2 linked regions of the Luteolibacter flavescens genome follow. Each later gene encodes a partner of the first gene's protein in a complex. Links are inferred from orthologs where the notes say so. Each region holds a gene or a part of one and is shown in the gene's direction. Other genes may lie near its edges.

Region 1 (6,089 bases):
CGCGAGAGAAGGCGGAAGCCGCCAGCAAGGCAAAGGCTGCCGAAGAAGCCCGCCTCGCCGAGCAAGCGCTGGCCGCCGAGCGGGCGCTCATTGCCGAGCGCGCCGCCGCGGCCGAACGGGCGCTGATTGCGGAGCGTGCCATGGCGGAGGAAAAGGCCGCCGCTGCCGAGCGCGCCAAGGCTGCGGAACAAGCGCTGGCCGCCGAGAAAGCCCGCGCCGAGGCGCGCATGGCAGAGATCACCCAAGCCTTGGCAGAAGAAAAGGCCCGGGCCCAGGCCCAAGCGGTCGCAGCGAAAAAAGCTCTGGAAGAGGAACGCGCGAAGGCTGAGGAGCGGGCGCGTGCCGAGGCTCGGGCTGCCGCTGAGAAGGCATTCGCCGCCGAGCGTGCAAAGGCGGAGGAGGATCGACGCCTGGCCGAGGAAAAGGCGCGCGCCGAAGCCAAGGCCGCCGCCGAGGCGGCACTGGCTGCCGAGCGGGCCAAGGCCGAGGAAGAGCGCCGACTCGCCGAAGCGAAGGCACGCGCCGATGCCAAGCTGGCCGCGGATAAAGCCGTGGCTGCCGAGCGCGCGAAGGCGGAAGCGGAGAGGCTGGTCGCCGAGGAAAAAGCCCGCGCTGAGGCACAAGCAGCCGCAGGGCGGGAGATCGCCGAGCAGCGCGCAAAGGATCAAGAGAAGCTGGCCGCCGCAGAACGGGCATTGGCTACGGAGAAGGCCCTCGCGGAGGAGAAGGCTGCTGCCGAGCAAAAGGCCGCCGCGGCTGAGCGCGCCCTCGCCGCCGAGCGGGTGATGGCTGCGGATCGCGCCCGTGCCGCCGCGCAGGCCCTCGCCGAGGAGAAAGCGATGACCCAGGCGATGGAGAAGGCCCGTGCTTCCGAAAAAGCCGCTGCCGAAGAGCGAGTCCGCACGGCGGAGCGCGAGCAGGCCGAGGCCGCCCGGAAGGCGCGGCTCGCCGAGCAGGCCCTCCAATCGGAAAAGGCAATGGCGGTGGAACGGATGTTCGCCGCGAAGCAGACTCTGGAAGTCCAGAAGGCGATGGCCCAGGAGCAGGCGCTCCATGGCCAGCAGGTTCCTGTGGCTACATCTGGTGCTTCACAGCCCGTGGGGCAGGGTGCGGCCTCTGCTGCACCGGCGCAGGCTGCCGTAGCCCCGGCTACGGAGGCTCCTGCGGAGAAGAAGAAACGTAAAGCAGCCGCGAAGCCCGCTTCACGGCGGAGCGTCCTCGTCCCGTGCCTCGTGGCCATGATGCTGATGGCCACCGGAGTTGCCGTCTGGATCATCCTGCCGAAGTGGCTGAATCCCCAGCGCACAGCCGGGAATCCAAGGCTGAACACCAGCGCGCAGGCTCAGGTGCGGGAGAAGGAGTATCTGGAAACCGGCTGGCAAACCGAGGCCCGCCAGATCCTTTCCGAATTCCTGGTCGCCGACTCGGCTTCCGGGAAGGCCGCCTTTTCCATCAACGGCAGCGACCTCCTGCAGACCATGGAGCAATTCTACGGGCCGGGTCGCATTGATGACTCGGACACCCCTTTGACTGGGTTTTCCGTCGAGCAACTCCCGATTGATGACCGGAAGCGCGGCATCTTCATGATGCGCTACGATCAGCCTCCGCAGTTCGAGATGCGCGACTTCTTCACGCCCCTCGCGCCGATCGAGGTGCAGCTCGGATTGCAGCCGCCCGACCTGCTCTTCTCGGCACTCGCCCGTGCGGATAATTTCACCTCGGAGCCCGTCAAGGCCCACGTCTTCTTCAAGCGCACGCCGGATGGCCTTCGCTTGGATTGGGAAACATTTGTCCAGACGAAGCACCGCACCTTCCGTGACTTCACCGAACTGCCGAATCCCGGTGCCAGCGGCATCTTCCGGCTCTTCGTGGTGGAGGACGTGCCGGAGAAGGGCAAGGACCGCACCGGCATGAAGACCTACCGCATGGTCGATCCCGCGCACAAGACGGACTCGGCGCGCGTGGATGCACCGGTCGATTCCGAGGCCGGGCGCGCGCTTTCCATCCTGAACTGGCGCGGCGTGAAGGACGCCAGACCGAAGACCCGCACGGCGACGATCGAGCTGGAGTGGACGAAGGATCCCGTGCCCGAATTGGCGGTGAAGCGCTTCATTTGCTGGGAATTCCTTGGCATCGGCGGTCAAGCGGTGGACACCACTCGCAGATGACCGAGTCCACCGATACCATCGCGGCGCTCGCCAGCGGTGGAGGCACCGCGGCAGTTGCGCTGATCCGCATTTCCGGGCCACAAGCCGAGGAGGTGGCGGATCGTGCCTGTGCTGGAGCGGCGAGCCGGGCCGGGGAACGCCGGGCGACCCGTGCGAAGGTTCGCGATGCCGAGGGGCGCGTGCTGGATGACGTGCTGATCACCGTCTTCCGCGGCACCCGCAGCTTCACGGGCGAGCCGGTGGTGGAGATCGCCTGCCACGGTGGGCGTCTCGTGACGCGCCGGGTGCTGGAGCGTTTGCTGGAGTGTGGTGCCCGATCCGCGGGTCCTGGTGAATTCACCGAGCGCGCATTCTTCCATGGCAAGCTGGACCTGACGCAGGCCGAGGCAATCATGGACCTGATCTCCGCCCAGAGCGATCTGGCGTTGCGGGCCGCTCACGAGCAGCTTGAGGGGGGAATCGGGCGCGAGGCCGTGCGTCTCGGCGAGGATCTCATCGGCGTGGTCGCCCACCTTGAGGCGTGGATCGATTTCCCGGAGGAGGACATCGACCCGGATACCGGCGACCTTTTCCTCGCGCGGGTTGCATCTGTCCGCGAGGGCATCGCGAAGCTCCTCGCGACGGCGGAGCAGGGGAGGATCCTCCGCGAAGGCGTCCGCACCGTGATCTGCGGTCGTCCGAATGCCGGGAAATCCAGCCTGCTCAATCTCCTGCTCGGCAGCGAACGCGCGATCGTGAGCGATGAGGCGGGGACCACCCGCGACACGATCGAGGAGACGATCATCCTCGATGGCGTCCCGCTCCGGCTCGTCGATACCGCCGGCCTGCGGGATGAGGCGGGCGGCATCGAGCGGGAGGGCATTCGCCGCACGCTTCATGAGGCCGGCCGCGCCGATCTCCTGCTGGTCGTCCGCGATGCGTCGCTGCCTGCCGCAGATAGTTCGGTCGAGCTACCGGAGAGCAACCGCGCCGTAACCGTGCTGAACAAGGCCGACCTGGGCGAGCATGCCGAGTGGGCGGAGCATGCTGGCATCCGGCTGTCGTGCAGCACCGGGGCTGGTCTCGATGATCTCCGCCGGGCCATCCGTGAAGCGCTGGATCTCGGTGAGGCGGATTGGGGCGAACACTCGGTGGCGATCAATACGCGTCACCGGGACTGCCTTCGACGGGCCGACGAATCGCTGGAGACGGCAGAGGTCCTGTTAGAAAGCGCCGCCGCCCCAGAGCTCGCGGCCCTTGAGCTTCGCGGAGCACTGGACGCACTGGGCGAAATCGTCGGCAAGGTAGACACCGAGGACATTCTTGGCGCGATCTTCAGCCAGTTTTGTATCGGGAAGTGAGGTATTTTTCGGCGGCATCTTGAGGGCTGATCGCTGTCGTATCGATGACAAGATCATAGCTCTCTAGCTGGTGCTGATTCCTGAAGGAGCGTTCAGCCTCTTCCAAGCTGCGATCCCCACGCTGGAGCGTGCGGCGCTTGATCTCACTCCACTCGCAACGCACCCCAACCGTGATCGGGAAAAGGTCCCGGAGATCCGTCTGAAGCGTATCGGCAAATTTGCGGCTCGGGATGCAGAGATCGAAAATGACGTTGTTCCCGCACTCGACCAAGGCCCTCAGGCAACGCAGGGCTGCCGCCCCAATCGCCCTGCCGTCCACTCCCGACCAATCGTTGGCCGAATTGCATCGGTGAAGGACGCTTGGCGGGAGGGTGTAGATGAGCGTGTCCATCGAGAAGCTGAGCCACATCGTGGGAAGCAGTAACTCCTGCAACGCGTTGGCGAGGGAGGATTTTCCGGAGCCGGACGGGCCCTCCAAAAAGATCAGCTTTGATGAATGTGACATTACCGCGTCCGTGTGAATGCCACGCGTCCTCTAGCAATTCTCTTGGGCCGGGAGATCGAAGAGCCTCACTTCAAGCACTCGCGGATATACGCGATGCCCTTTGTGTAAACTTCCTCGGGCTCGGGGAAGAGATCGCGCCAGACGCGGGTGGCGGCGGCGAGTTCCGGCAGGGAGCGGCCGAAGGCCTCGATGGTCAGCCAACCGTCGTAGCCCACTTCCTTGAGTACCTGGATGCTCTCGCGAATGGCGGCATTGCCCGTGCCGGGGGTGCCGCGGTCGTTCTCGGAGATATGGACGTGGCCCACGCTGCCGATGTGCTTCCGCAGCGATGCCGCAGGGTCCTTCTCCTCGATGTTCGCATGGAAGGTGTCGAACATCGTCGTGAAATTCGGATGGTTCACCAGTGCGGAGTATTCGGCACCCTGGGCCATGGTGGTGATGAAGTAGCACTCGAAGCGGTTCAGCCACTCGATGACCAGCTTCACGCCGGCCTGCTGGGCATACTCTGCCACCTCGCGGTGCACCTCGGCGGCGCGGCTCCACTCGTCGGGGGTCGGCCCATTGCCGGTGAAGACGCCCAGCGGCTGGTGGTAGGGGCCCATGAGGATCTCCGTGCCGGCGGCATGGCAGGAGTCCACGATGCTTTTAAGGTAGTCCACGGCCCCGGCGCGGTGGGCGGCCTCGGCGCTGCTCGGGTTGTGGGCTTCATCCGGAATGACCGTCACGGCAGTCGAGCGCAGGCCTTGGTCGGCCAGTGCCTTGCCCACCACCTTGTAGTGCTCCGTGTCCGCGGAAAAGATCGGCAGCTCCACGCCATCGTAGCCGGCTCCCTTGAGGGAGGAGAGGAGATGGAACTGGTCTTCCTGAAGGGCCGGGGTCCAGAGGAGCAGATTGAAGCCGATGTTCATGGTAGGTCAGTGACTAGTTTTCCGAGTGCCGGGCGGCTACTCATTTTTATAGGTCATGTGATTTTGCTTCCGTTTTTGTGAGGTTTTTTCTGAATCGCGCTCATCAATGAACGATCTTGTCCATGGCGAACCAAGCTGGAAGCTCTCCCTAGGCGGGGTTTCATTGTGGATTTCCTGCCGTGCCGGGCACATGGCACCGGTAGAGTTCCAGCTCGGTGAGCGCACGGTTTCTCCCTACGCGCTGGCTCCCTGGACGCCGGATGAGGTGGATTCCGCGCTTCCTCCGCTCTTGACCGTCCTGCGCGGGGACTTCCTCTGCTTTCCCTTTGGTGGTCAGAAGAGTGCGCCTCCCCACGGCGTCGCGGCGAATGCGGAGTGGAAGATCGTGGCCGGCGGCGACGATCGCCTCCACCTTGGCATGGACGACCAAGATAGTGGTGGATGGCTGGAGAAAATTGTCATTTTGCGGGAGGGCGAAACCGCGATCTACTGCGAACATCGTATTTCCGGGGTCGAGGGCGACTACAGCTACGGCAATCACCCGGTGATGGACTTTTCCCGTCTCACCGAGGGCGAGGGGCTTGTCAGCGTGTCGCCTTTCCGTTGGGGATCGGTCTATCAGGGGCTATTTTCAAACCCGCTGAATCGCGAATACGGAGCGCTGAAGCCCTCCGCGACCTTCACGGATCTCCGTGAGGTACCGCTTGCAACCGGCGGCACTGCCGATGTCTCGAAGTACCCGGCGCGCCAAGGCTTCGACGACTCGGTCATGATGCATGCGGAGCCTGCCACGGAGGAGCAGCCTTTCGCGTGGTCTGCCGCGGTCTTCGACGGCTACGTGTGGTTTTCCCTGAAGAACCCGGCGGACTTTCCCTCGACGCTGCTGTGGATCTCGAATGGCGGGCGTCACGGTGCTCCGTGGAATGGCCGCCACTTCGGCCGCATGGGCATCGAGGAGGTCTGCTCCTACTTCGCCGATTCCGTGGACGTCTCCCGCACGAACCCGCTGGCAGCGGAAGGCGTCCCCACGACGCGGGCTTTCCGGAAGGATGAGACCGTCTCGCTGCGTCTCATCCAGGCGGTGGCCGCCGTGCCGGAGAGGTTCGGCCGTGTCATCTCCATCACGCCTGCCGGGCCCGGCAAGGTCGTCATTTCCGGGGAATCCGGC
Region 2 (4,960 bases), on another replicon or contig:
CTCCAGAGGGCCTGCCAGAGGCCCTCGCCCGACTTCGGATACATCGGGTCAACATACCAGACGGCACCATTCGTGACGAGGTGGAAGAGCAGCGCCGCAGCGAGGCCGCCACCGATCACGACGCCCGGGGAAGGGGACTTCCGCAGCGGGAGGGCGAGTGCGCCGGTCAGTAGAAGGGTGATGAAGGCAACACTGACTCCGCCATGGGCAAAGGGCGAGTAGCCTTGGAGCATGCTCGCGAGGGGATTGCTGACGAGCCAAGCGATCACCGGCAGTGCCCAGGCTTTCGTGCCGCGCAGGAAGATGATGCTGCACAGGAACAGCGCGGGCAGCGGCTGGAAATTCGGCATCTCCATCGGATAGGCGGCCCCGAGGCACCGGAAAGCGATCAAGAGAGCCAGCAGCACGAGGGCTGGAATCCAAGGGCGTTGCATGCCTTTCCCTGCCTCATCAGGGGCACCCGGGCGAGCCGAAAATGCGCTAGCTTGCCAAGCTGTGGTCCGGGATTGCATCGCCCCGGTGATTGTAGGATCGTGGGGTTGCGTGGCAGGAGTAGAAGTCACTTCACCAGGCTTGGGCGTCGCAGGGAGGCTTGTTCCTTGGTCGGCGATCCTTGAGATTTTTGTCTTCAAGGAGGACCTCTATTCCGTGGATGAGATCTGCCTGTGTTTCCGCATTGCTGAGGATGGAAGCGTCATCAGGGTGTATGAGGATGAGGATCGGGAGGCCTACGAGCAGGTCATCGCCTTGCTGCCGGATCCATTTTCCCGGGGTTCGGACGGACTGGTTTTCGGAGGTGGCCTTTCCTGCCTTTGCCGTGAATCGGACGACCATCTGGGAGAGCAGCGTCTAGATTGGCCGTTCCACGTGGAACATGAAGCGTTGTCATTTCTCCCTACTCTTGCCGCGCTGCATTCGCCCGGGTAGGGTGCCCGCCCTCGCATGTTCCGCTATCCCAAGCGCTACGACGTCCTCGTCATCGGTGCCGGCCACGCCGGTGTGGAAGCCGCCCTCGCTGCCGCCCGTCTGGGCGCACAGGTGGCTGTGCTCACGCAGAATCTGGATACCATCGGCCAGATGTCCTGCAACCCCGCCATCGGCGGGCTGGCCAAGGGGCACATGGTCCGTGAGATCGATGCGCTTGGCGGAGCGATGGGCCTGAACACGGATGCGACGGGCATCCAGTTCCGCATGCTGAATGCGTCCAAGGGCCCCTCGGTTCGTGCGCCGCGCGCCCAGTGCGACAAGAAGGCCTACCAATTCCGTATGAAGTGGGTGCTGGAATCCACCCCCGGCATCGAGCTTCATCAGGGGAATGTCGCGGACATTCTCGTCGAGAACGACTGTGTGACGGGCATTACCACGTCACTCGGCATGGAGATCCAGGCGGCGTCAGTGGTTCTCTCTGCGGGGACCTTCATGCGCGGACTCATGCACGTGGGTCTGCGGAATGAAAAGGGAGGTCGCATGGGCGATGCCACGAGCACGGTTTCCGACTCGCTGAAGCGTCTAGGGTTCCACGTGGAACGTTTTAAGACCGGCACACCCTGCCGTCTGAACGCCCGATCGCTCGATTTCACCAAGTGCGAGCCCCAGGATGGTGATACCCCGGCACCGCTCTTCTCCTACCTCGCGGACACCCTGACAAAGAAGCGGGATGACCTTTTCACGCTGAATCCATGGGGAGATTCTGAGTTCCACGTGGAACAAATGCCCTGCTGGGTGACTTACACGAACACTGCCACGCATGACATCATCCGCGGTAATCTCGACCAGTCCCCGATGTATTGCGGGGTGATCGAGGGGGTGGGACCGCGCTATTGCCCGTCCATCGAGGACAAGGTGGTGAGGTTCGCGGAGAAAGATCGGCATCAGGTGTTCCTCGAGCCGGAGGGCCGCCACACCCATGAATATTACGTCAATGGGGTGTCCACCTCACTACCCTACGAGGTGCAGCTCAATTTCCTCCGCACTATTCCGGGGCTGGAGAAGTGCGAGATCCTGCGGCCCGGCTATGCGGTGGAGTATGATTACTGCCCGCCGACCCAACTTCATCCCACGCTGGAGACGAAACTGGTCTCCGGCCTCTATTTCGCCGGCCAGATCAACGGGACTTCTGGCTACGAGGAAGCGGCAGGGCAGGGGCTTCTGGCAGGGGCAAATGCCGCGCTGAAGGTGGCTGGAAAGCCGGATCTGATCCTGCGCCGCGACCAAGCCTACCTCGGCGTGATGGTGGATGACCTCGTCACCAAGGGCTGCACGGAGCCTTATCGGATGTTCACCAGTCGGGCGGAGTTCCGCCTGCTGCTCCGTCAGGACAATGCCGACCTCCGTCTCACACCGCTGGCTGCCGATCTCGGCCTTGCCCATGGCGAGCGCGTGGAGCGCATACGCCACAAGCAGTCCGAGCTGGAGCGCGCCCTTCGCTGGGCCCGGCGGCAGGCGGTGAATGAGGGAGTGAAGCTCGATCACTGGTTCCGCCGGGTGGAGAATACCGCCGAAATGCTCCCTGATGAACTACGTGGAGAGTTCCACGTGGAACTTTGGCCACTCATCGAGACCGAGCTGAAGTATGAGGGCCACCTCCAGCGCCAGCAGGTGCAGGTGGAACGCATGGCCCGCCATGAGGACAAGCGGATCCCGGCAGACCTCGATTACACAGCCATCCGGGGACTTAAGAAGGAGGCGCAGGTCAATTTCGGCCGCATCCGTCCGGCCACGCTGGGCCAAGCATCCCGGATCTCCGGCATCACCCCGGCTGACGTCGCGATCCTCGCCGTTTGGATGGAGAAGGGTGCCCGCAAGAGCGTTGCGAAGGCAGGGGAAGGGGAGTGACGGTAGGGACTGCCGGCACCGGCGAGAGGTGCCTGAATCTGCCGCTAGGACGACCCTTTACTGGCTTTCCTACCGGCCAAGCGAGCCGGTGGCACGCGCTCCCAAGGGGGAGCAGCGGAGCCTCAGGCTTCGCCTAGGCTCCACTCCGCCGGGAGGCGGACGGGCCTGCCTTCGGGCATTTGGACGAGGGCGAGGCACTGGCGGCAGGTGATGAGGAGGGCGTCGTCGCTTTCGCGGCGGACCTCGAAGGCACACCAGAAGCGGGCGCGCTGGACCTCGTCGAGGCGGCCGTGGATGACCAAGGCATCGCCGAGGGTGGCGGGACGCCGGTAGTCGATCTCCGTTCGGACGACGACGGGGAAGAGCTTGGTATCCGACATCCCCTTCAGGTCCATGCCCATCAGCCCGGCGAGCTTGGTGCGGCAGGTCTCGATCATCCGCAGGTAGGCGATGTTGTGGACCACGCCGCCGATGTCGGTGTCGAAGAACATGACTTCCTCGCGGGTGGTGTGGCGGAGATCGGCAGGCAGCGGCATGCGGGAAGAAGGAATCACCAATCGCCGATCTTCCAATCACGAAGAATGCGGACGATGGGACGGGCGGGGCAGGCCGGAGTGGCAGATCGGGCGGAATTGCAAATGCCTTCCATGCATGGCGATGGCGGCCTGCCGATCGGGAAATTGATGATGAGTGACGCCTCCCGGCGCAATTCTCCCTCGCGGCACCCCGTATCGGGGGATTAAGATGACTGCCATGCGATGCTTCTCGCGGGGGATTTTGATGTGGAGTGCGGCGATGATGATGCCGGCGGTCGCGGACTTCGTGCCGCCTGCCGAGGGCCCCGTGCCTTTCCGACGGGACAAGCTGCCGGTGGACGTGGACACCATGACGGCGCTCTCCCGGCAGATCTCGGTGCTGGCCGCTGCCGAGGAGGCGGAGAAGCCGGATGAACTGCGCTCCGTGGCCCAGATGGCCGCGCTGTCGCTGGCACTGGATCCGGCGAACCGCCAGGCGCGCGACCTGATCGCCGCCGCGGAGAAGGGCGACATGCCGGATTCCCCCGACAGCAAGGAGATCGAGCGCGCCCGCACCCGCGCTTGGCAGACGCTTTCCTGGCTGGAGATGCCGGAGGCCGGGGCGGACGCGAATGCGCTGGCAGCCTGCCTGGGTGACGTGCTGGCCGTGGCGGACCCCGGCCATCCGAAGTCAAAGGAACGCGTCAGCGAGCTTGGGGCGTGGAAGGACTGGGTGGCGACGAAGGAGGCCTTCCGCACGCCCAAGGAGGCCTTCCGCACGCCCAAGGAGGCCGTGAAGCCCGCCGATCCGGAGCCGACGGACACGACGCCCCCGGAGCCCGAAGACGGCGGCCAGAAGGCCGTTCTGGGCCTCGCATTGGCGGACCTGGAGGCAGCCATGCCCGTGTGGGTCCATGATGCGGAGACCGGCGTGGAGTCCCTGCAAGCGTTGAAGGTGACCTTTCACGGTGAGATTTCCGGCAAGGGGCGCACGCAGCTCATGATCCCGGGCGAGGGCCTCACCCAACGGATGGCCAAGCCCTTCCAAGCACTGGAGAAGGCCATGGAGGCCCGCCACGGGACGCTGCCCGCCGGGCTGACCGTTTCGCTGGGATTTGGGAAGTCGTCCTACTCGCTGTCGCGGAATGGGACCGCTCTATCCGGCACGGCGGCGTTGCTGCTGGAGGGCGCGCTGACGGGTGAGATGCCGACGGCGATCACGCTGGCTCAAGTGGGGGAGGGTGGAAAGCTGGAGCTGCCGCCGAAGTTCTGGAAGACGCTGCGAGCCCTGTCCGAGATGCCGGGCGGTGGCCGTCTGATCCTGCCGGACCAGGCCGCGGAATTCCTGCCTGCGCTGCTGACCATGAATGACGCCGCGTTCTTCATGAAGCGGGAGGTGGTGCTGGCGAGCACGGTGGACGAGCTTTGCAATCTGGCCGCTGCGGCTCCGCAGGGCCCCGCTGGCGATGCGATGAAGCGCTTCGGGGAAATCCGCAAGGTGGGCGACGGCAAGCCGCTGGGGACCTTCGTGGCGCATCAGGCGACCCAGCAGCGGCTGAAGGAAGTGACGGACCTGATGCCGAAGCACGCCTCCGCCCGTATGCTGGCCT

What was found. The genes of interacting proteins can lie anywhere in the genome.
Region 2: the proteins of mnmE (region 1) and mnmG are in contact, whole or in part, in a solved structure (PDB 9HIP), measured with the Escherichia coli proteins. The link is inferred for Luteolibacter flavescens from one-to-one orthologs.

What each region holds. Positions count from the first base shown.
Region 1 is NZ_JAPDDS010000001.1:759,860-765,948, reverse strand. Bases 1,337-4,336 are described here. They hold mnmE (tRNA uridine-5-carboxymethylaminomethyl(34) synthesis GTPase MnmE), read left to right. Parts: upstream 1,337-2,164; coding sequence 2,165-3,508; downstream 3,509-4,336. Other genes in these bases: OKA04_RS03175 (sugar phosphate isomerase/epimerase family protein), read right to left, coding at 4,079-4,336; OKA04_RS03180 (phosphotransferase-like protein), read right to left, coding at 3,483-4,013; OKA04_RS03190 (hypothetical protein), read left to right, coding at 1,337-2,168. In the rest of the region: more of OKA04_RS03190, read left to right, coding at 1-1,336; more of OKA04_RS03175, read right to left, coding at 4,337-4,921; OKA04_RS03170 (hypothetical protein), read left to right, coding at 5,028-6,089. UniProt on the Escherichia coli protein: Exhibits a very high intrinsic GTPase hydrolysis rate. Involved in the addition of a carboxymethylaminomethyl (cmnm) group at the wobble position (U34) of certain tRNAs, forming tRNA-cmnm(5)s(2)U34.
Region 2 is NZ_JAPDDS010000002.1:213,285-218,244, forward strand. What follows is about bases 501-3,388. They hold mnmG (tRNA uridine-5-carboxymethylaminomethyl(34) synthesis enzyme MnmG), read left to right. Parts: upstream 501-942; coding sequence 943-2,835; downstream 2,836-3,388. Other genes in these bases: OKA04_RS04380 (hypothetical protein), read left to right, coding at 544-927; OKA04_RS04390 (acyl-CoA thioesterase), read right to left, coding at 2,958-3,388. Also shown: OKA04_RS04375 (DUF6580 family putative transport protein), read right to left, coding at 1-434; more of OKA04_RS04390, read right to left, coding at 3,389-3,389; OKA04_RS04395 (hypothetical protein), read left to right, coding at 3,580-4,960. UniProt on the Escherichia coli protein: NAD-binding protein involved in the addition of a carboxymethylaminomethyl (cmnm) group at the wobble position (U34) of certain tRNAs, forming tRNA-cmnm(5)s(2)U34.